One region of the Serratia sp. FDAARGOS_506 genome, then DNA from elsewhere that is predicted to be linked to it. Evidence: predicted binding sites of a transcription regulator. Region 1 holds the regulator's gene; each other region holds the start of a gene.
What was found. Region 1 encodes Fur, which represses iron uptake genes when iron is present. Its sites were predicted from a motif close to ATAATAATGAGAACNACTATCAA; they were not measured.
Positions count from the first base shown of each region.

Region 2: the regulator Fur is predicted to act here: its motif matches at 2,416-2,438, upstream of sodA (superoxide dismutase [Mn]).
Region 3: the regulator Fur is predicted to act here: its motif matches at 2,462-2,484, upstream of feoA (ferrous iron transporter A).
Region 4: the regulator Fur is predicted to act here: its motif matches at 2,917-2,939, upstream of fes (enterochelin esterase).

Region 1 is NZ_CP033831.1:2,641,919-2,647,314, forward strand. Features, by position in the region: gene EGY12_RS12825 (beta-N-acetylhexosaminidase) at 1-1,607, shown strand, start outside; gene fur (ferric iron uptake transcriptional regulator) at 1,852-2,298, opposite strand; gene fldA (flavodoxin FldA) at 2,628-3,167, opposite strand; gene ybfE (LexA regulated protein) at 3,432-3,719, opposite strand; gene ybfF (esterase) at 3,976-4,749, opposite strand; gene seqA (replication initiation negative regulator SeqA) at 4,974-5,396, shown strand, end outside.
Region 2 is NZ_CP033831.1:1,563,020-1,568,415, reverse strand. Features, by position in the region: gene fdnG (formate dehydrogenase-N subunit alpha) at 1-2,098, opposite strand, end outside; gene sodA (superoxide dismutase [Mn]) at 2,517-3,137, shown strand; gene EGY12_RS07670 (methyl-accepting chemotaxis protein) at 3,262-5,190, shown strand; gene EGY12_RS07665 (histidine phosphatase family protein) at 5,222-5,396, opposite strand, start outside.
Region 3 is NZ_CP033831.1:1,193,819-1,199,214, forward strand. Features, by position in the region: gene EGY12_RS06020 (Tex family protein) at 1-1,996, shown strand, start outside; gene feoA (ferrous iron transporter A) at 2,603-2,827, shown strand; gene feoB (Fe(2+) transporter permease subunit FeoB) at 2,900-5,215, shown strand; gene EGY12_RS06035 (FeoC-like transcriptional regulator) at 5,215-5,396, shown strand, end outside.
Region 4 is NZ_CP033831.1:1,819,807-1,825,202, reverse strand. Features, by position in the region: gene EGY12_RS08815 (enterobactin synthase subunit F) at 1-1,237, opposite strand, end outside; gene EGY12_RS08810 (MbtH family protein) at 1,270-1,476, opposite strand; gene fes (enterochelin esterase) at 1,451-2,830, opposite strand; gene EGY12_RS08800 (TonB-dependent siderophore receptor) at 3,115-5,396, shown strand, end outside.

The sequences.
Region 1 (5,396 bases):
TCCATAAGAAGGACGCGGTGCTGCGCCTGCTGGATCAGATGGCGGCCTACAAGCTCAACAAATTCCACTTCCACCTGAGCGATGACGAAGGCTGGCGCATCGAGATCCCCGGTTTGCCTGAGCTGACGGAAGTCGGCGGCCAGCGCTGCCACGATTTGAGCGAAACCACCTGCCTGCTGCCTCAGTACGGCCAAGGGCCGGACGTCTACGGCGGCTTCTTCAGCCGTCAGGACTATATCGACATCATCAAATACGCCCAGGCGCGCCAGATTGAGGTGATCCCGGAGATCGACATGCCGGCGCACGCCCGCGCCGCGGTGGTCTCGATGGAAGCGCGCTATAAAAAGCTGCATGCCGCCGGGAAAGAGCAGGAGGCCAACGAATTCCGCCTGGTGGATCCGACCGATACCTCCAACACCACCTCCGTGCAGTTCTTTAACCGCCAGAGCTATCTGAACCCGTGCCTGGACTCTTCCCAGCGCTTTGTCGACAAGGTAATCGGCGAGATCGCGCAGATGCATAAAGAGGCCGGTCAGCCGATCAAGACCTGGCACTTCGGCGGCGACGAAGCGAAAAACATTCGCCTGGGCGCCGGCTACACCGACAAGGCGAAACCGGAGCCGGGCAAAGGCATCATCGATCAGAGCAACGAAGACAAGCCGTGGGCCAAGTCGCAGGTGTGCCAGACGATGATCAAAGAAGGCAAGGTGGCCGACATGGAGCACCTGCCGAGCTACTTCGGCCAAGAGGTCAGCAAGCTGGTGAAGGCGCACGGCATCGACAGAATGCAGGCCTGGCAGGATGGTCTGAAAGACGCCGAGAACGCGAAGGCGTTCGCCACCTCGCGCGTGGGCGTCAACTTCTGGGATACCCTGTACTGGGGCGGTTTCGATAGCGTCAATGACTGGGCCAACAAAGGGTATGAAGTGGTGGTTTCCAACCCGGACTACGTCTATATGGACTTCCCGTACGAGGTGAACCCGGACGAGCGCGGTTACTACTGGGGCACCCGCTTCAGCGACGAGCGCAAAGTGTTCAGCTTCGCGCCGGATAACATGCCGCAGAACGCGGAAACCTCGGTCGACCGCGACGGCAACCACTTCAACGCCAAGAGCGACAAGCCGTGGCCGGGCGCCTACGGGCTGTCCGCTCAGCTGTGGAGCGAAACCCAGCGCACCGATCCGCAGATGGAATACATGATTTTCCCACGCGCGCTGTCGGTGGCTGAACGCGCCTGGCACCGCGCCGGTTGGGAGCAGGACTATCGCGCCGGCCGCGAATACAAAGGCGGGGAAACCCACTTTGTCGATACCAAGACGCTGGAGAAAGACTGGCTGCGCTTCGCCAATATCCTGGGGCAGCGTGAACTGGCCAAGCTGGACAAAGGCGGCGTCGCTTACCGTCTGCCGGTGCCGGGCGCACGCGTAGCGGGCGGCAAGCTGGAGGCGAATATCGCCCTGCCAGGGTTGGGCATCGAGTACTCCACCGACGGCGGTAAGCAGTGGCAACATTATGACGCCAAGGCCAAGCCGACGGTCTCGGGTGACGTTCAGGTGCGTTCGGTCAGCCCGGACGGCAAGCGCTACAGCCGCGCCGAGAAGGTCTAAGCTCGGTGCAATGGCCTGCTGCCCTGGCGGCGGCCGTATAACGAAGGGGGAATGCGTTCGCCCGCGCGTGTCGGCGTAGGGCGGACGTTGAAGTGAGAGGAGTACGTGGAGTCGCTGTGCCGCTGCAATTGTGATATTTCATGACATGATTTTCCCCGGCTTGTCCGGGGATTTTTTTGCCCGTTGCACGGCGGGCATAAAAAAACCGCCTCGGTGTGAGGCGGTTTTTCATAGCCGGTCAGGCTTATTTCTTGTCGTGCAGCGTTTCGTCTTCGCGGCAGTCACCGGTTTCACAGTGACCGTACAGATACAGGCTGTGGTTGGTGAGCTTGATGCCGTGTTGCTTGGCGATATCACGCTGGCGCACTTCGATGGATTCGTCGCTGAATTCGATCACTTTGCCACAGTCCAGGCAAATCAGGTGATCGTGGTGATGCTGTTGGGTCAGCTCGAACACGGACTTGCCGCCTTCGAAATTGTGACGTGTCACAATGCCCGCATCGTCAAACTGGTTCAGTACGCGATAAACCGTTGCCAACCCGATCTCTTCGCCCATATCAATCAGTTTTTTGTACAAATCTTCCGCACTGACGTGATGGCATTCCGGATTTTGCAGTACTTCCAGGATTTTGAGTCGCGGAAGCGTGACTTTTAAGCCGGCCTTCTTCAATGCGATGTTGTTGTCGGTCATGCGAATTCAGTCCTGTTACTATGCTAATCAAGTTGAGGCGTACTCGCCTGTGGCATCGGTCGGCACAAAGAGTTAATGCGTCTCATTATAGAACCGGTTGTACTAAATGGAAACCGCCGGTTGTTAACAAAGATATAATTGCACTATTGCATGTTTTGCATGCAACGCCTTGATGGGTGGGATAAACCGATATCTCAGTCTACCGTGACGGGGTGGGAAGTTACAAATCTGTAGCTTCTATCGCAGCAATCCCTGCTGCCGATGACGGCCCTGTGGGCACACTATGCACTTTACAGGGCCTTTGTTCAACCTTTCGCCAGTGCCGGGGTTTAGCCGACGATATCGGCCAGGCTCAGCTCTTCGACGATCTGTTTGACCCAGGCGTCCACGCGCTCGTTGGTCAGCTCAGGCTGACGGTCTTCGTCGATCGCCAGACCGATGAAGTGGTTGTCGTCCGCCAGGCCTTTGGAGGCCTCGAAGTGGTAGCCTTTGGTCGGCCAGTGGCCCACGATGGCCGCGCCGCGCGGTTCGATGATGTCGCGGATGGTACCCATCGCGTCACAGAAGTATTCCGCGTAGTCTTCCTGGTCGCCGCAGCCGAACAGCGCCACCAGTTTGCCGTTGAAGTCGACTTCTTCCAGCGTCGGGAAGAAATCATCCCAGTCACACTGCGCTTCACCGTAGTACCAGGTCGGGATACCTAGCAGCAGGATATCGAACCCTTCCAGGTCTTCTTTGCTGCTTTTAGCGATGTCATGCACTTCAGAGACGTCGTCGCCAAACTGTTTCTGGAGAATTTTCTGGATCATTTTGGCAATGTTTTCGGTATTGCCAGTGTCGCTGCCAAAGAAAATGCCTACAGTAGCCATATCGCGTATAACCTTTAAATTCAAGTAATTGCATTACTCGACGCCGGCACTGCCGCCGCTGACGCCGATTAAAATGATGCCATGGCAAGAGCCTTTCGCCTCCGGGGCGGGCGCCGACAGGCGCAGTCTCTTACCGGTAAATGCGTATCATGCCAGAAAGTGGCGCCGGGGTTTTATCGCATTTATGCGATGCCGGAGAATGAAGAAAAGCGTGGTCGATCCGGCGTTGTCCTTAACGCCGCGCCGCGCGTGCGGCCGAAGAGATCAATGTTCCGGCTGTTCTTCCGCCAGTTGCGCCAACAGCATCTGCTCGATGAGTTCGCTGCGGCTGATGTTGCGCTGTTCCGCCAGTTTGTTCAGGGCGTCCACCGCATCCGCGTTGATTTTCAGCTCTACGCGCCGCAATCCACGCACTTTATCGCGCCGTAACTGATTGCGCTTGTTGATTCTAAGCTGTTCATCGCGGGAAAGCGGGTTGGTTTTCGGGCGCCCCGGACGGCGTTCATCTGCGAACAGATCCAGCGTCGTGCGATCCGTTTGTTCTTTTGCCATAGGTAGCGGTACTGCAAGGGAGTTTGCATCAAAAAGCGCTCGCACGCTTCCGGAGGCATCGGTTAACACACTTCGGGCCAATAAACCCTAACCCAAATTTACCCCCGAACCGGCGTTCGCGAACGCGCTGGCGCGGCGGCAAAATTATAGCGCGCCATATTACCCCAGCAGATGGAGCGACGACAATGCCTAACTGCGGGGCAAACGCGCTAAGCCGTTATCTTTAGCGCGTTTTTTCGCCAGGTGAGCGCGTTTTTCAGGCTTCGTCGAGGAAACGGTGAATGGCGCGCAGCACCGCTTCCGGTTTTTCGGCGTGCACCCAATGGCCGGTGCCGGCGACGACGTGTGCGCGGGCCTGCGGGAACTGGCGGGCGATGTCCGCCCGGTAGCTGTCCTGCACGTACGGCGACAGGCCGCCGCGAATGAACAGGGTCGGGTGCGGCCAGGCCGGTATTTCCTGCCAGCCGGTGATGTCTTCGTAGCGTTCGATCAGCACCGGCAGGTTGAAGCGCCACTCGCCGTTGTGGAAGGACTTCAGCAGGAACTGGATCACGCCTTCTTCCTGCAGGTACTCGCGCATCAGCTGAGCGGCCGCCTGGCGTTGGGTGATGCCGGCCGCACTGACGGCCTTCAGCGCGGCGAAGATCTCGTCGTGGCGGCGGGCCTGGTAATCCACCGGCGCGACGTCGATAACGATCAGCCTGGCGACGCGCTCGGGCGCGATGGCGGTCAGCGCCATCGCCGCTTTGCCGCCCATCGAATGGCCGATGACGATCGCTTTCTCCAGCTGCAGTTCGTCGAGCAGCGCCAGCAGGTCCTGCGCCATGGCGGGATAGTTCATGTCGTCGGCACGCGGGGAGAGGCCGTGGTTGCGCAGATCGACTTTGATCACGCTGTGCTGTTTATGCAGATCGCGCGCCAGCACGCCCAGGTTGTCCAGATTGCCGAACAGCCCGTGGATCAGCAGCACCGGCAGCGCGTCTGACTCGGTGGCCAGCAGTTGATAATGTAATTTCATGGCGAAGTTCATGCTGAGAGAGATTCAGATTAGGGTATCATGATTGAATCGCACGATGAATCATGCGGAATTTTCGCGGCGCGGGCTTGGCAGCGCCGGCTATAGGTATTAGTCTGCATTTTCCGTCCGGAGGCACATTGTTGTGTTCGCCCCAGCGCTTTTAACCTTATAATCCCATGGCTTGAATGCAGGATCTGGCTTCAGGTTCTAAGTAGAAAAAACAGTATTGGATAAAGATGAAAACTATTGAAGTCGACGAAGAGCTTTACCGTTATATTGCCAGCCACACGCAACACATCGGTGAAAGCGCGTCCGATATTTTACGCCGCATGTTGAAATTCACCGCAGGGCAACCGGTGCGCGCGTTGCCTGCTGCCAGTGCGCCGCAGTCCGTCGAGCTGGAAAAAACGGCGCCGGCACAGCGTCCGCGCGATCGCGTGCGCGCCATGCGTGAGCTGCTGCTGTCGGATGAATATGCCGAGCAGAACAAAGCGGTCAACCGTTTCATGCTGGTGCTGTCCACGCTGTATACCCTCGATGCCGCCGGTTTCGCCGCCGCCACCGATGCGTTGACCGGCCGTACCCGCACCTATTTTGCCGGCGATCAGCAGACCCTGCTGGCCAACGGCACGCATACCAAGCCGAAGCATGTACCGGGC
Region 2 (5,396 bases), 1.1 Mb from region 1:
TACCGTTGTTTTCCTGCGCCACCTCTTCCGGCGACGGGTTGTCCGGCGTCAGGTAGTCCCAGCGCATGTTCAGCACCTGTTCCGGCACCGCACCGCCGTCGCGCGCATACATTTCGCGCAGGCGGCTGAAGATGCCCGCCAGGATCTCGCCGTCGTTCAGCGCTTCACCCGGGGCGTCTGCGCCTTTCCAGTGCCACTGCAGCCAGCGGCCGGAGTTGACGATCGAGCCGTTCTCTTCGGCGAAGCAGGTAGACGGCAGGCGGAACACTTCGGTCTGGATCTGCGACGAATCGACGTCGTTGAACTCGCCGTGGTTCTGCCAGAAGTTGGAGGTCTCGGTGTTCAACGGATCGATGGTCACCAGGAACTTCAGCTTGGACAGCGAAGCCACCACCTTGTTTTTGTTCGGGAACGACGCCACCGGGTTAAAGCCCTGGCAGAAGTAGCCGTTGACCTTGCCCTGCGCCATCATCTCGAAGTACTGCAGCACGTCGTAGCCTTTGTCCCACTTCGGCAACCAGTCAAAGCCCCAACTGTTGTCCTTCTGCGCCTTGTCGCCGTAGAAGGTCTTCATCATGCTGACGAAGAATTTCGGATAGTTGCCCCAGTAGTTCACCTGGCCCGGCAGCAGCGCCTTCGGCGTGTTGGCCTTCAGGTAGGTCTCGAGATCGGTCTGTTTCTCCGACGGCAGCGTCAGGTAGCCCGGCAGGCTCTGCGACAGCAGGCCGAGATCGGTCAGCCCCTGGATGTTGGAGTGGCCGCGCAGCGCGTTGACGCCGCCGCCCGCCATGCCCATGTTGCCGAGCAGCAGCTGGATCATCGCCATGGTACGGATGTTCTGCGCGCCGACCGAGTGCTGAGTCCAGCCCAGGGCGTACAGGAACGAAGCGGTTTTATCCGCGACGCAGGTTTCGGCGATGTATTCGCACACCTTGAGGAAATCGTCCTTCGGCGTGCCACAGATGTTGGTCACCACGTCAGGCGTGTAGCGGCTCACGTGCTGTTTCAGCATGTTCCACACGCAGCGCGGATCCTGCAGCGTGACGTCGCGCTTGGCAAAGCCGTTCTCGTCGAACTGGTAGTTCCAGGTGGTTTTGTCGTACTTGCGGTTTTCCGCGTCATAGCCGCTGAACAAACCGTCTTCGAAGGCAAAGTCTTCCCGCACCAGCAGGCTGGCGTTGGTGTAGGCCTCGACGTATTCGCGGTTGAACTTGTTGTTGGTCATCAGATACAGCAACACGCCCGACAGGAAAGCGATGTCGGTCCCGGAGCGGATCGGCGTGTAGAAGTCCGCCACCGATGCGGTTCGGGTAAAGCGCGGATCGATCACGATCAGCTTGGCATTGTTGTGTATTTTGGCTTCCATCGCCCAGCGGAACCCCACCGGATGCGCTTCCGCCGCATTACCGCCCATGACGATAATCAAATTCGCGTTCTTGATATCAACCCAGTGGTTGGTCATCGCACCGCGACCAAATGTTGGAGCAAGACTTGCTACCGTTGGTCCGTGTCAGACACGCGCCTGGTTGTCTACGGCAAGCATGCCGAGAGCGCGACTAAATTTTTGCGACAGAAAACCGGTTTCGTTGCTGGCGGCCGAGGCGCACAGCATGCCGGTGGTCAGCCAACGGTTGACGGTAACGCCCTGGTCGTTGGTTTTGATGAAGTTGGCGTCACGGTCTTCTTTCACCAGCTTGGCGATGCGGGTAAAGGCGTCGTCCCAGCTGATGCGCTGCCATTTGTCCGACCCTGGCGCCCGGTATTCCGGGTACTTGAGGCGGCTTTCGCTGTGGATGAAGTCAACCAGGCCGGCGCCTTTCGGGCAAAGCGCGCCGCGGTTTACCGGATGATCCGGATCCCCTTCGATATGGAAAATGCTTTCTTTGGCGTTTTTGGCGCCATCACCAAGGCTGTACATCAACAGCCCACAGCCGACGGAACAATACGTACAGGTATTACGGGTCTCGCGGGCGCGCAGCAGTTTGTACTGCCGGGTTTCCGCCAACGCCACTTCGGGGGCAAAGCCCAGCGCGGCTACCGTCGTTCCTGCCATACCGCCAGCGCAGATCTTAAAGAACTGCCTTCTGCTGACCTGCATGGGGGTCTCCTTTCACTCTCGATTGTCACATTGTTCAAATGCGCCTGCCCCGCTAGCGCGGCAAACGCGAATGTCACTGTTGTTATGCTTGCTACGAACGCCGGCCATATTACCACAGCGTGCTTGTGGTTGTTACACACTCGTGCTCATTCAGTGAACGCTTTGGCACATTTCGATACATTTCGGCGTTGGCGCTTCCTACAGTATAGAGAGTAACCCACGCGCCGGGGCGACGGCTTGACGCGGCCACCCGCCGCCCTCTTCTATCAGTATGTTAGCGCAGCGATTTGTTCATTAACCACACAGTTCACAGGGCATTGATAATCATTTTCAATATCATTTAATTAACTATAATGATCCGACTGCTTACGCGGTGCTCGCCCTTTGCGCCGCCCATACACCACTGGAGATGATGATTATGAGTTATTCACTGCCATCCCTGCCGTACGCTTACGACGCACTGGAACCGCATTTCGACAAGCAGACGATGGAAATCCATCACACCAAACACCACCAGACCTACGTCAACAATGCCAACACCGTGCTGGAAGCCTACCCTGAGCTGGCCAAATACAGCGTTGAAGAGCTGATCCAGGATCTGGATAAGGTGCCTGCCGACAAACGCACCTTCATGCGCAACAACGCCGGCGGCCACGCCAACCACAGCTTCTTCTGGAAAAACCTGAAAACCGGCACCACGCTGGGCGGCGATCTGAAAGCGGCCATCGAGCGCGATTTCGGCAGCGTTGAGAAATTCCAGGAAGAGTTCGAGAAAGCCGCAGCCACCCGCTTCGGTTCCGGTTGGGCCTGGCTGGTGCTGAAAGACGGCAAACTGGCCGTGGTGTCTACCGCCAACCAGGATAGCCCGCTGATGGGCGAAGCCGTCGCCGGCGCTTCCGGTTTCCCAATCATCGGCCTGGACGTGTGGGAACACGCTTACTACCTGAAATATCAGAACAAACGTCCTGACTACATCAAGGCGTTCTGGAACGTGGTCAACTGGGATGAAGCCGCCGCACGCTTCGCCGCGAAGAAGTAATTCGCCCCGCTGATTAAGATGCCCGCCACCGGCGGGTATTTTTTTGCCTGAAATCCGCTAAAGTTTGACCACTTCTTGCCGATGGTTTGTTCAATTGACGTTCGCCCGGAGAAGGAAAAGCGCTATGGCGGCATTGCAAGCATTGGCAGGAAAGTTCACACATCTCACCGTAGGTAAAAAGCTCGGCCTCGGCTTCGCGCTGTTGCTGCTGTTGGCGGTCGTCATCGCCGGCACCGGGGCGCAATATCTGCATATCATCGAATCGCGCGCCGATCGCATCGACTTCAGCAACCGGCTGAACGAGGAGATCAACCAGGCCAAATACAACCGCGCCATGTACGGCCAGACCTACCAACCGGAGTATCTGCAGAACAACCGCGCCAATATTGAAAACGCCGTCAAACTGATAGACCAGGCGCAGGCGCTGAACTGGGACGCCCAAAGCCGCAAGGATCTGCAGCGTCTGGTGACGTTGATCGGGGAATATCAGCAGCAGCAAAAAATCTTTGAGCAGGCGGTCACAGCGAAAGACGCGGTGCGCCAGAGCTGGAACATGTCGGAAGTGCAGGCCAGCCTGAGCCAGGTGGAGCGCCAGCTGACCAATGGCGATCTGCAGCTGGCCTTCATCCAGTTGAACCAGAAGCTGACCCAGGTGCGCTACGGCGCGCGCGGCCTGCTGCTGAGCCTGAACAAGGAAACCGAAGGGCCGCTGATGGCGGCCATCGACGACGCGCGCGACGCGGCCAACGCCCTGAGCCGCAGGGTCAGCGACGCGCAACGCCCGCAGCTGCAACCGCTGCTGGCCGCCCTGGACGATTACAAAAACCGCATCGCGGCCTACCTGCCGGCCTATGAGCACGAGCAGCAGATCAGCCGGCAGCTCGGCGAACGCGCGCAAGAGATCGGCACGCTGGTGAACGCATTTATGCAGGACGAGCTGGTGCAAACGCGCAACAACATCAATCTGGCGCAGCTGCAGATGGGCATCACCACCCTGATCGCCATCATCGCCGGGGTACTTATCGCCTGGCGCATCACGCTGCAGATCACCCGTCCGCTGCACAGCACGCTGGCCATGGCGGAACGCATCGCCGGCGGCGACCTGCGCCAGGCGCAGACCAGCACCCGCCGCGATGAGCTGGGGCAGTTGCTGAACGCGGTGGCGGCCATGAGCCAAAACCTGCGCACCATGATTGAGAAGATTCAGATGGGAGTCAGCCAGGTCTCCACCGCCTCAGCGGAAATCGCCGCCGGCAACACCGACCTCTCCTCCCGCACCGAGCAGCAGGCGGCGGCGGTCGAGGAAACCGCCGCCAGCATGGAGCAACTGACCGCCACGGTGAAACAGAACGCCGACAACGCCCATCACGCCAATCAGCTGGCCACCGACGCTTCGCAGACCGCACAGCAGGGCGGCAAGCTGGTGGAAAACGTGGTCAGCACCATGCGCGATATTTCCAGCAGTTCGCAGCGTATCGCCGAAATTACTACCCTGATCAACGGCATTGCCTTCCAGACCAACATCCTTGCGCTCAACGCTGCGGTGGAAGCGGCGCGCGCCGGCGAACAGGGCCGCGGCTTCTCGGTGGTCGCCAGCGAAGTGCGCAGCCTGGCGAGCCGCAGCGCCCAGGCGGCCAAGGAGATCGAGGGGCTGATCGCCGAATCGGTCAGCCGGGTGAAAACCGGCACCGAACTGGTAGAAAGCACCGGCAACACCATGGAACAGATCGTCCGCTCGGTCACCCACGTGCGCGACATCATGGCTGAAATCGCCGCCGCCTCCGATGAGCAGACGCGCGGCATCGCCCAGATTGGCCAGGCGATCGTCGAGATGGACCACACCACCCAGCAGAACGCCGCGCTGGTGGAAGAGTCCGCCGCCGCCGCCGATTCGCTGGAAGAACAGGCGGACATGCTGCTGCAGAGCGTCTCGGTGTTCCGTTTGGCGGAACAGACCGAACCCGCCGCCGTGAAAGCCGCCGCGCCGAAAGCGCCGGCGGTAAAACCCGCGGCTGCCAACGCCGCAGCGGAAGAGAACTGGACCACCTTCTGATCTCTCAGGCGAGGGACATCTGTTCCTCGCCCTATCTTTGCGGCAACAAGTGAGTTGCTACCCCCCAATTCAACAAATTAAAACCAGCGGCGGTCACATCAAGCATGGCGTAACCGCAATTGCGATGACCGTATCTGCGAAGGTCTTCCTGCGGGTCAGCCCCTTTAAGCCACCAAATCAGCGCCTGCAGCGCATGGCCGTGCGTA
Region 3 (5,396 bases), 1.4 Mb from region 1:
CGGCCAGATCGCCATCGAGGCCGGTCTGGAACCGCTGGCGGACGCGCTGTGGCAGGATCCGCAACAGCAGCCGGAACAGCTGGCTGAACGCTACGTCGATGCCGACAAGGGCGTGGCGGACGTCAAAGCCGCCCTCGACGGCGCGCGCTATATCCTGATGGAGCGCTTCGCCGAAGACGCCACGCTGCTGGCCAAGGTGCGCGACTACCTGTGGAAAAACGCCCATCTGGTGTCCAAAGTGGTCGAGGGCAAGGAAGAAGAAGGCGCCAAGTTCCGCGACTATTTCGATCACCACGAACCGATTTCCCAGGTGCCTTCGCACCGCGCGCTGGCGATGTTCCGCGGCCGCAACGAAGGCGTGCTGCAGCTGGCGCTGAACGCCGATCCGCAGTTTGAGGAAGCGCCGCGCGAAAGCCAGGCGGAGCTGATCATCATCAATCACCTTAACCTGCGCCTGAACAACGCCCCGGCCGACGCCTGGCGCAAGGCGGTGGTCAACTGGACCTGGCGCATCAAGGTGCTGCTGCACTTGGAAACCGAGCTGATGGGCACGGTGCGCGAACGCGCGGAAGACGAAGCGATCAACGTTTTCGCCCGCAACATGCATGATCTGCTGATGGCCGCGCCGGCCGGCATGCGCGCCACCATGGGCCTCGATCCGGGCCTGCGCACCGGGGTGAAAGTCGCCGTGGTCGACGCGACCGGCAAGCTGGTGGCCACCGACACCGTCTACCCGCATACCGGGCAAGCGGCCAAAGCCGCGGCCATCGTCGCGGCACTGTGCATCAAACACAACGTGGAGCTGGTGGCTATCGGCAACGGCACCGCATCGCGTGAAACCGAGCGTTTCTATCTCGACCTGCAAAAGCAGTTCGGCGAAGTCCGGGCGCAGAAAGTGATCGTCAGCGAAGCGGGGGCGTCGGTGTATTCCGCTTCCGAACTGGCGGCGCAGGAGTTTCCGGATCTCGACGTGTCGCTGCGCGGCGCGGTGTCCATCGCTCGTCGCCTGCAAGATCCGCTGGCGGAGCTGGTGAAGATCGACCCGAAATCCATCGGCGTCGGCCAGTATCAGCACGACGTCAGCCAGAGCCAACTGGCGAAGAAGCTGGACTCGGTGGTGGAAGACTGCGTGAACGCCGTCGGCGTCGACCTGAACACCGCGTCGGTGCCGTTGCTGACCCGCGTGGCCGGCCTGACGCGAATGATGGCGCAAAATATCGTCAACTGGCGCGACGAGAACGGCCGCTTCAGCAACCGTGAACAGCTGCTGAAGGTCAGCCGTCTGGGGCCGAAAGCCTTCGAACAGTGCGCCGGCTTCCTGCGCATCAACCACGGCGACAACCCGCTGGACGCCTCCACCGTTCACCCGGAAGCCTACCCGGTGGTTCAGCGCATTCTGGCCGCTACCGAACAGGCGCTGCAGGATCTGATGGGCAACGCCTCGGCGGTGCGCAGCCTGAAAGCGGTCGATTTCACCGACGACAAGTTCGGCGTGCCGACGGTCACCGACATCCTGAAAGAGCTGGAGAAACCAGGCCGCGATCCGCGTCCGGAGTTCAAAACTGCGACCTTTGCCGAAGGGGTGGAAACCCTCAACGACCTGCAGGTGGGCATGATCCTGGAAGGATCGGTGACCAACGTCACCAACTTCGGTGCCTTCGTGGATATCGGCGTGCACCAGGACGGCCTGGTACACATCTCCTCGCTGGCGGACAAGTTCGTTGAAGATCCGCACACCGTGGTGAAGGCCGGTGACATCGTCAAAGTGAAGGTGATGGAAGTCGATCTGCAGCGTAAACGTATCGCGCTGAGCATGCGCCTGGATGAGCAGCCGGGCGAAGGTTCACCGCGCCGCGGCGGCAACGCGCCTGCGCAGACGCGCGACAACGCCAGCCGTTCGGCGGGCGCCAACAAGGCCAAACCACGCAGCGCAGCGCCGGCCGGCAACAGCGCCATGGGTGATGCGCTGGCGGCGGCGTTCGGTAAGAAACGCTAAGTCAGAACCGATAGGGCGGAGCCTGCTCCGCCCTTGCTGATGAATAAAACTTGCGGCATTGTTTGACCCGTCTCAATAAACCTTCATCTTTTTATTTCCGCCCCGTTTGTGACCTGGTTCTCATAAATCACCTGATTCACTTCACGCTGCGCCGAATTATTAACACCGCGATTAACAATGCATTTTCATTTCACACATTATGGGTGAAACACAAATAGTTACCGCTCGCATTCAGCGTAAAGAATGTTATTAATATTCTTCGCCTCGCTAACCCAAACGAAAGAATACGCTATCGCGTTTGCAATCAGGAAAAATTCACCGCAATAATGCAACCGATTTAACGCGTCATTCTCATTTGCTGCACGCCCGTGCCGGTGGTAAAACAACGGCTATAGCAGCCCTGTCGCGTAACAGCGACAAGGTGATAATAATTGGTTACCAATACCCCTACTTTTTCTATTGAATGTGATAATGGTTCTCACTATTATTGCGTTCCGTATTATTGCATGACCTTATGGATGAATAACGCCGACGGTGCGGAGTTTTCGCCGGCTACGTCCAAGAATCATCAGTCCGAATACCATCGGTTCCCGAAAGGTTAATCACATGCATCTTCAACCGAAACACACTTATAAGATCGCCGGCTTTTCCAGCGAAATTGCGCCGGCCTATCGCCAGAAACTGTTATCACTCGGCATGTTGCCTGGCTCTTCGTTCGAAGTGGTGCGCGTCGCACCGCTGGGCGATCCGATAGAAATTAAAACCCGCCGCGTCAGCCTGGTGCTGCGCAGGAAGGATCTGGCGCTGCTGCAGCTCGACGGCCACTCCTGAGCCGGCACGCCATCCGTTTGCCGTCGCGCCCTTGCGCCGGCGCTGTTCTCCTTGAAGACGACACGCTGAATTATGAAAAAACTCACCATCGGCTTAATCGGTAACCCGAACTCCGGCAAAACCACGCTGTTCAACCAGCTGACCGGCGCACGCCAACGGGTCGGCAACTGGGCGGGCGTGACGGTCGAACGCAAAGAAGGCCATTTCACCACCCCGCAGTCCGACGTGCGGCTGGTCGATTTGCCCGGCACCTATTCCCTGACCACCATTTCAGAGCAAACCTCGCTCGATGAGCAGATCGCCTGCCACTATATTTTGAGCGGCGACGCCGATCTGCTGATCAACGTGGTCGACGCCTCCAACCTGGAGCGCAACCTCTATCTGACGCTGCAGCTGCTGGAGCTGGGCATTCCCTGTATCGTGGCCCTGAACATGCTCGACATCGCCAAAAGTCAGCATATCGATATCGACGTCGCCGCGCTCTCGGCGCGCCTCGGCTGCCCGGTGGTGCCGATGGTCTCCACCCGCGCCGATGGCATCGGCGTGCTGAAACAGATGATCGACAATCATCGCATCAACGAACAGCAGGCGCTGGTGAACTACCCGCCGCTGTTGCTGAAAGAGGTCGCCACGCTGAGCGACGCCATGCCGCAAACGCTGCCGGCGGTGCAGCGCCGCTGGCTGGCGCTGCAGATGCTGGAAGGCGACATTTACAGCCACCGGCTGGCCGGCCCCGCCGTCGCGCTGTTGCCTGCGGCGACCCAAGCGTTGCAACAGCAGCAGCAAGAAGACCCGGCGCTGGTGATCGCCGACGCGCGCTACCAGTCTATCGCCGCGCTGTGCGACGCGGTCAGCAACTCGCAGCAGGCGATGCCCAATCGCCTGACCGAGATGCTGGATAAAGTGATCCTCAACCGCTGGCTGGGCGTGCCGATCTTCCTGCTGGTGATGTACCTGATGTTCCTGCTGGCGATCAACATCGGCGGCGCACTGCAGCCGATCTTCGATATCGGCTCGGCGGCGATCTTCATTCAGGGCATTCAGTGGCTCGGCTACACCCTCCACTTCCCCGACTGGCTGACCGTCTTCCTGGCGCAGGGCGTCGGCGGCGGCATCAACACCGTGCTGCCGCTGGTGCCGCAGATCGGCATGATGTACCTGTTCCTGTCCTTCCTGGAAGATTCCGGCTACATGGCGCGCGCGGCGTTCGTGATGGATCGCCTGATGCAGGCGCTCGGGCTGCCGGGCAAATCCTTCGTGCCGCTGATCGTCGGCTTTGGCTGCAACGTGCCGTCCATCATGGGCGCCCGAACGCTGGACGCCCAGCGCGAGCGCCTGATCACCATCATGATGGCGCCGTTCATGTCGTGCGGAGCCCGTCTGGCGATCTTTGCGGTGTTCGCCGCCGCCTTCTTCGGCCAGGACGGCGCCGGGGTGGTGTTCTCGCTGTACATGCTCGGCATTGCGGTGGCGATCCTGACCGGTCTGGTGCTCAAATACACCATCATGCGTGGCGAAGCCTCGCCATTCGTGATGGAGCTGCCGGTCTACCACGTGCCGCACCTGAAAAGCCTGCTGCTGCAAACCTGGCAGCGGCTGAAAGGCTTCGTGCTGCGCGCCGGTAAGGTGATCGTGGTGGCCAGCATGTTCATCGGCGGCCTTAACAGCTTCTCGTTCAGCGGCAAGACGGTCGACAATATCAACGACTCCGCGCTGGCCTCGGTCTCCAAGGTGCTGACGCCGCTGCTGCAGCCGATGGGTGTCCACAGCGATAACTGGCAGGCCACCGTCGGTCTGGTGACTGGCGCGATGGCGAAAGAAGTGGTGGTCGGCACGCTCAATACGCTGTACACCGCCGAGCACATCAACAAAGAGGCGTTCGACGCCGCCAACTTCAACCTGCTCGATGAGCTGGGCGGCGCGCTGAACGAAACCTGGGACGGCCTGAAAAACACCTTCAGCCTGAGCGTACTCTCCAATCCGATCGAAGCCAGCAAAGGCGACGGCGAGATGGGCGTCGGCTCGATGGGCGTGATGAGCAGCAAATTCGGCTCCGGCATCTCCGCCTACAGCTACCTGATCTTCGTGCTGCTGTATGTGCCTTGCGTCTCGGTGATGGGCGCCATCGCCCGTGAGTCAAGCCGCGGCTGGATGACCTTCTCCATTCTGTGGGGGCTGAACGTGGCCTACTCGCTGGCGACGCTGTTCTATCAGGTAGCCACCTTCAACCAACACCCGCAGTACAGCCTGACGGCGATCCTGGTGGTAGTGGTGGTGAATCTGCTGGTGCTGTTCGGCCTGCGCCGGGCGCGCAGCCGCGTTACGGTGCGCCTGGGCAACGCGACGCCGGCGGCCTGCTGTCAGGACGCCAAAGGGAGCTGTCACTGATGGCCGGGCTGCTGCAGGTGCGCGATGCGTTGGCGCTGCTCGGCAGCGCCCAGGCGCAGCAGCTCAGCCAATCGCTGGCGACGCCGCTGCCGCTGGTGCAGGCGATGCTGGACCGTTTGGCGGCGATGGGAAAGGTGGAGCGCATCGAACAGGATGACGGCGCCTGTCTGAGCGGCAGTTG
Region 4 (5,396 bases), 820 kb from region 1:
CGGCGTTGGCCAACAGCTCAACCTTCAGCTGATGGTGTTCGTCGATAAACAGCGCAATTTCCAGATCGCGTACCGGCCCTGAGGCCAGATCGTGAGTAATGCCTTCGATACCGGCGAAATCCAGCTGGTAATCGAACATTTTGAAGTTGAAGACCGTGCCGTACAGCGGTTCACCGTCGCCGATACGCCCCAGATCGCGCTGCACCTGTTCGGCATCGTAGCGCTGATGGCGGCGCACCGTTTTCAGCTCGCGGCTGATCCGGGCGGCGGCCTCATACAGCGTGGCCTGCGGCTCAAGATGCATCTCCATCGGCAACACGTTGATCACCGGGCCGGCGGCGCACAGGGCAGCCGATCCGGTACGGCGCATGAAGATAAAACCGGCGCTGAAGCTCGGTTGGCCGCTCAGGCGCGATACCCACAGCGCCACCAGCGCCACCGCCATATCGGCGGCGTTCAGCTTCTGCTGCGCGCCGCACTGCACCAGTTCGGCGAAGGCCTGCGGATCGCAGCGCTGTTCCAGCCGGTGGATGCGCGGCGTGGGGGTTTGCCCGGCCAGCGGTTGCGGGCAAAGGGTGGCCGGCGGCGGCAGCTGCCGCGCTTTGTCGAGCCAAAAATCGGCGTCGCGTTGCCAGGCCGGCGCCTCCCGGTAAGCCTGGTATTCCGCCACCACGTCGCTGAACGCCGTGAAAGGCGTCGGTTCCAGCGCGTCGCCGCGGCAAAGATGGGTGTAAATCGCCGCCACGCGGCGAGCAATGGCAGTGAAGCTGAAACCGTCCACCAGCAGATGGTGATAGCGTTGATACCAAAACCAGCGATCGTCCGCCAAGCGCATCACCACATGGCGATACAGCGGCGCGCCGCTGCCGGCGCGCAGATCGCTCGCCAGATCGATATCCATCAGCGCACGCGCGGCAGCTTCGGGATCCGGCGACGTCGTCAGATCGACAAGTTCCGGTTCGTGCAACGCCAGCGAGTCATCCCGCCATTGCACCGGCACGCCGTCGCGTTCCGCAAAACGCAGGCGCAGCATGTCCACCTCGCCCAGGCCCTGAGTAATGGCCTGCAGCAGAGGCTCCACGGCAATAGGGCCGTTGAGTTCGATGGCGTGGGCCACCGCGTAGGCATTGCGATGCGGGGAAATTTGATCGGCGACCCAGATGCCGGGTTGCGCCGCGACCAACGGCCATTCGCCCGCAGGCGCCGAACCGCTGAGAGAGTTAGGGGTGTGTGACACTGCTTATTGCTCCCGTGATTACCTGGCGCCGGTCACGCCTTGCTTGCTGCAACCGGCAGAATGTCTTGCCAATGTTGCTCCAGCCAATCGGTGCACGCGCTGCGCGTCGCCGGGCCGAAGACGATCGTCCACTCGGACGGAATGGCGCGAAAATCCGGCCACAAACTGTATTGTTGTTGTACGTTGCGCAGCACCAGGCTGCGCTGCTGTTGATCATCGAACGGATTCAGGCTTTCCATCATGTGTTCCTCGTGCCGTTGGCGTCGCCGATGCCGGATAAGCGGTGGAGAAAGCAGTGGCCCAGACCGCCTGCAGCCCGTCGGTCAGGCCGCTGCGCCAACACAGCGCATCGTGCCCGCCTTCCACCACCCGGTAGTGCACCCGATGGCCGGCGTCGCTCAGGCGCGCCGCCATTTCGCCGCTGACCCGATGCACCAGCTTTTCCTGCGAACCGGCTTCCATAAATACCTTCAGCGCGCCGTGGTCGCCCAGGCCATGCCGTTCCATCTGCTGCATCAACCAGCAGGCGTCGTCGGGAATGCTCGGCAGCTGCAGCATGTCGCGCCTCGGCCACCAGTAGGAACCGGACTGGGTGATCACCGCACCGAAGCGCTGAGGCCAGCGCAACCCGGCATACAGGGAGGCCAGGCCGCCAAAGCTTTGCCCCGCCACCACCGTATCGGCCGGTTTGTCGCTGTGCGGCGCCCAGTCGGCCAGCTGCGGCATCAGTTCTTCCTGCACCGCCAGCCAGAAATCGTCCTTGCAGGTTAATTCTCGCGCCCGGTGCGGCAGATCGATGATGTCGATCAGCACATACACCGCTTCCGGCAACGCCCCCTCGCGGGTCAGCTGCATCAGCGGCTCCCAGACCGGCATCTGCTTTGCCCAGAACTGGCCGTCGAGCAGGATAGCCAACGGGCGCTCGGCCGGCTTGCTGTCACCGGTGGTGTAGATCCAGACGTCGCGGCTGTTGCCCAGGCGCTCGCTCTGCCAGGTATGGCGCTGCAAACGCGCCGGCAGCGGCGGCGTGCAGCGCCCGCTGGCGATCTCATACTCGTCAAACGAGCGCCATACCGGCTGCGGCGGCGCATCCGGCATGTGCAGGCCGGATACGCTGTGGCCGCTGGCGCTTTGCCAAGAGCGATACGGGTTGAGCAGATCGGGGGTGGCGCTGGCGAACACCTGGTGCCACCAGTGACGCAGGTTGTGCATGTTGGCGTGCGCATCGTCACCGCTGAACGCCGGCGGCCGCTCGTCAAAGCAGGGAATAAAGCAGTAGCTGCCGCGCCAGGCGCCGTTCAGCTCGGTCTGCCAGTACCACACATCGGTACCGGCCAAACGCTGCAGGCTTTGCGGCGGGTTCGGCTGATGATGGTCGGTCAGGCAGTTGATGTTGATCCACACGCGACGGTAGGCGGAGGTCAATTCACATCCCTGAGGATCGCGCCAGAAAAAAGTGGTTCGCCACCGGCCGTTACCCGCCGGTTCTACCCATGGCGTACCGCGTCGTGCCACCGTCAACCACCACCCTGGACTGCCCGCATTGCTGCTGGCCAATAATCTGCTGCTTTCTGACTGTAGTTCTGTATTCACAACGCCTACCCATTTTGTAGTTGGCGGCACCGGGAACGTCGACTTTTCCCTATCGCCGGCCACCGCCCGAACGCACTGTATACCAAATACTATTGATAATAATTTGCATTTGCAATAGTGTGTAAGGCTTGGAGATCGTGCTGGTATTGCGCGCAACGGACAGGGATCGGGGATACATCAATGGCATCCCTTGCCGCAGCCGATTTTCTATTTCCGACTACACAAAAACTACAACCGCCCTTCCCCCCGTTCGGCGAGGGATGGCAGCAAGGTAGGACACTCAGATGAAAAGCAAGCTATCACGTTATTCTTTAGCCACTCTTATCGGCTTGGGATTGGGCGCGTCCGCGTTCGCCAACGCCGCGCAGCAAACCGACACCACCACTACGGAAGAAAACAGCGGCACAGCGGATAAAAAGCCGCGCGGCGAAGACACCATCGTCGTGACCGCCGCCCGGCAGAACCTGCAGGCGCCAGGGGTGTCCACCATCACCGCCGACGAGATCAAAAAACGCCCGCCGGCGCGCGACATCAGCGAACTGATCCGCACCATGCCCGGGGTTAACCTGACCGGCAACTCCACCAGCGGCCAGCGCGGCAACAACCGCCAGATCGATATCCGCGGCATGGGCCCGGAAAATACCCTGATTCTGATCGACGGCAAACCAGCCTCCAGCCGCAACTCGGTGCGTCAGGGCTGGCGCGGCGAGCGTGACTCGCGCGGCGATACCGCCTGGGTGCCGCCGGAAATGATTGAGCGCATCGAAGTGCTGCGCGGCCCGGCGGCGGCGCGCTATGGCAACGGCGCTGCGGGCGGCGTGGTCAACATCATTACCAAGAAGGCCGGCGATGCGCTGCACGGCTCGCTGAACGGCTACTTCAACGTGCCGCAGCACAAGCAGGAAGGCGCCACCAAGCGCACCGACTTCAGTCTGTCCGGCCCGCTGAGCGACACTCTGAGTTTCCGCCTGTTCGGCGGCTACAGCAAAACGCAGGCCGACGCCTGGGACATTAACGAATCGCATAAATCCGAACGCGTAGGCGCCTATGCCAACAGCCTGCCCGCCGGGCGCGAAGGGGTGGTCGATAAAAACATCGACGCCTTGCTGCACTGGGACTTCGCCCATCTGCAGTCATTGGAGTTCGAGTATGCCTACGGCCGTCAGGGCAACCTGTATTCCGGCGATACCCAGAACACCAACACCAATGCCCTGGTGCAGAGCAACTACGGCAAAGAGACCAACCGCATCTACCGTGAAACCTTCGGCCTGACCCACCGCGGCGCCTGGGACAACGGCGTGAGCACCAACAACTACGTGCAGTTCGAGCGCACCCGCAACACCCGCCTGAACGAAGGCCTGGCCGGCGGCACCGAAGGCATCTTCGACACCAAAAACACCGGCTTCGGCACCACCAAGCTGGACGACTTCCTGGCGCACAGCGAAGTCAGCGTGCCGTTCGAACTGGGCGTTTCACAGACCGCCACGCTGGGTACCGAGTGGACCCAACAACGGATGAAAGACGGCACGTCCACCAGCCAAACGCTGATGGGCGGCACTATTCCTGGCATGGGCACCGGCACGCGCAACCCTTACGCTTCCGCGCATATCTTCTCGCTGTTCGCCGAAGACAACATCGAGCTGACCGACACCACCATGCTGACGCCGGGCCTGCGCTACGATCTGCATTCAGAATCCGGCAACAACTGGAGCCCGGCGCTGAATCTGTCGCAGGAACTGGGGGATTACTTCACGCTGAAGATGGGCATCGCGCGTTCCTACAAAGCGCCGACCCTATACCAGACCAACGGCAACTACCTGCTGTACAGCAAAGGCCAAGGGTGTGCGGGCAGCGACGTCAGAAACGGCTGCTACTTGCTCGGTAACGATGACTTGAAGGCGGAAACCAGCGTCAACAAAGAGATCGGACTGGAGTTCCATAACGACGGCTGGCTGGCCGGCATGACCTACTTCCGCAACGATTACCACAACAAGATTGAGGCGGGCAACTCGCGCATCGCCACCAGCAGCACCGGCACTGCGGTCTATCAGTGGGAGAACGTACCGAAAGCGGTGGTGCAGGGGCTGGAAGGCTCGTTGAACGTGCCGGTCAGCGAGACCGTCACCTGGAGCAACAACGCCACCTACATGATCGAGAACAAGAACAAGACCACCGGCGATTACCTGTCGGTGATCCCGAAGTTCACCGTCAACTCGACCCTCAGCTGGCAGGCTACGCAGGATCTGTCGATGCAGTCCACCCTCACCTGGTACGGCCGTCAGAAGCCGAAGAAGTACAACTACCAGGGTAAACCGGCCACCGGCGGCGAAACCCGCGAGGTCAGCCCTTATGCCGTCGTCGGCGCCAGCGCGACCTATGACCTGACCAAAAACGTCAGCGTCACCGCCGGCATCGACAACCTGTTCGACAAACGCCAGTTCCGCGCCGGTAACGCGCAGAACGTGGGCGACCCGATTACCGGCGCGATCAACATCGCCGGCGCGGGCGCGGCCACCTACAACGAACCGGGCCGTACCTACTACATGAGCATCAACACCCACTTCTG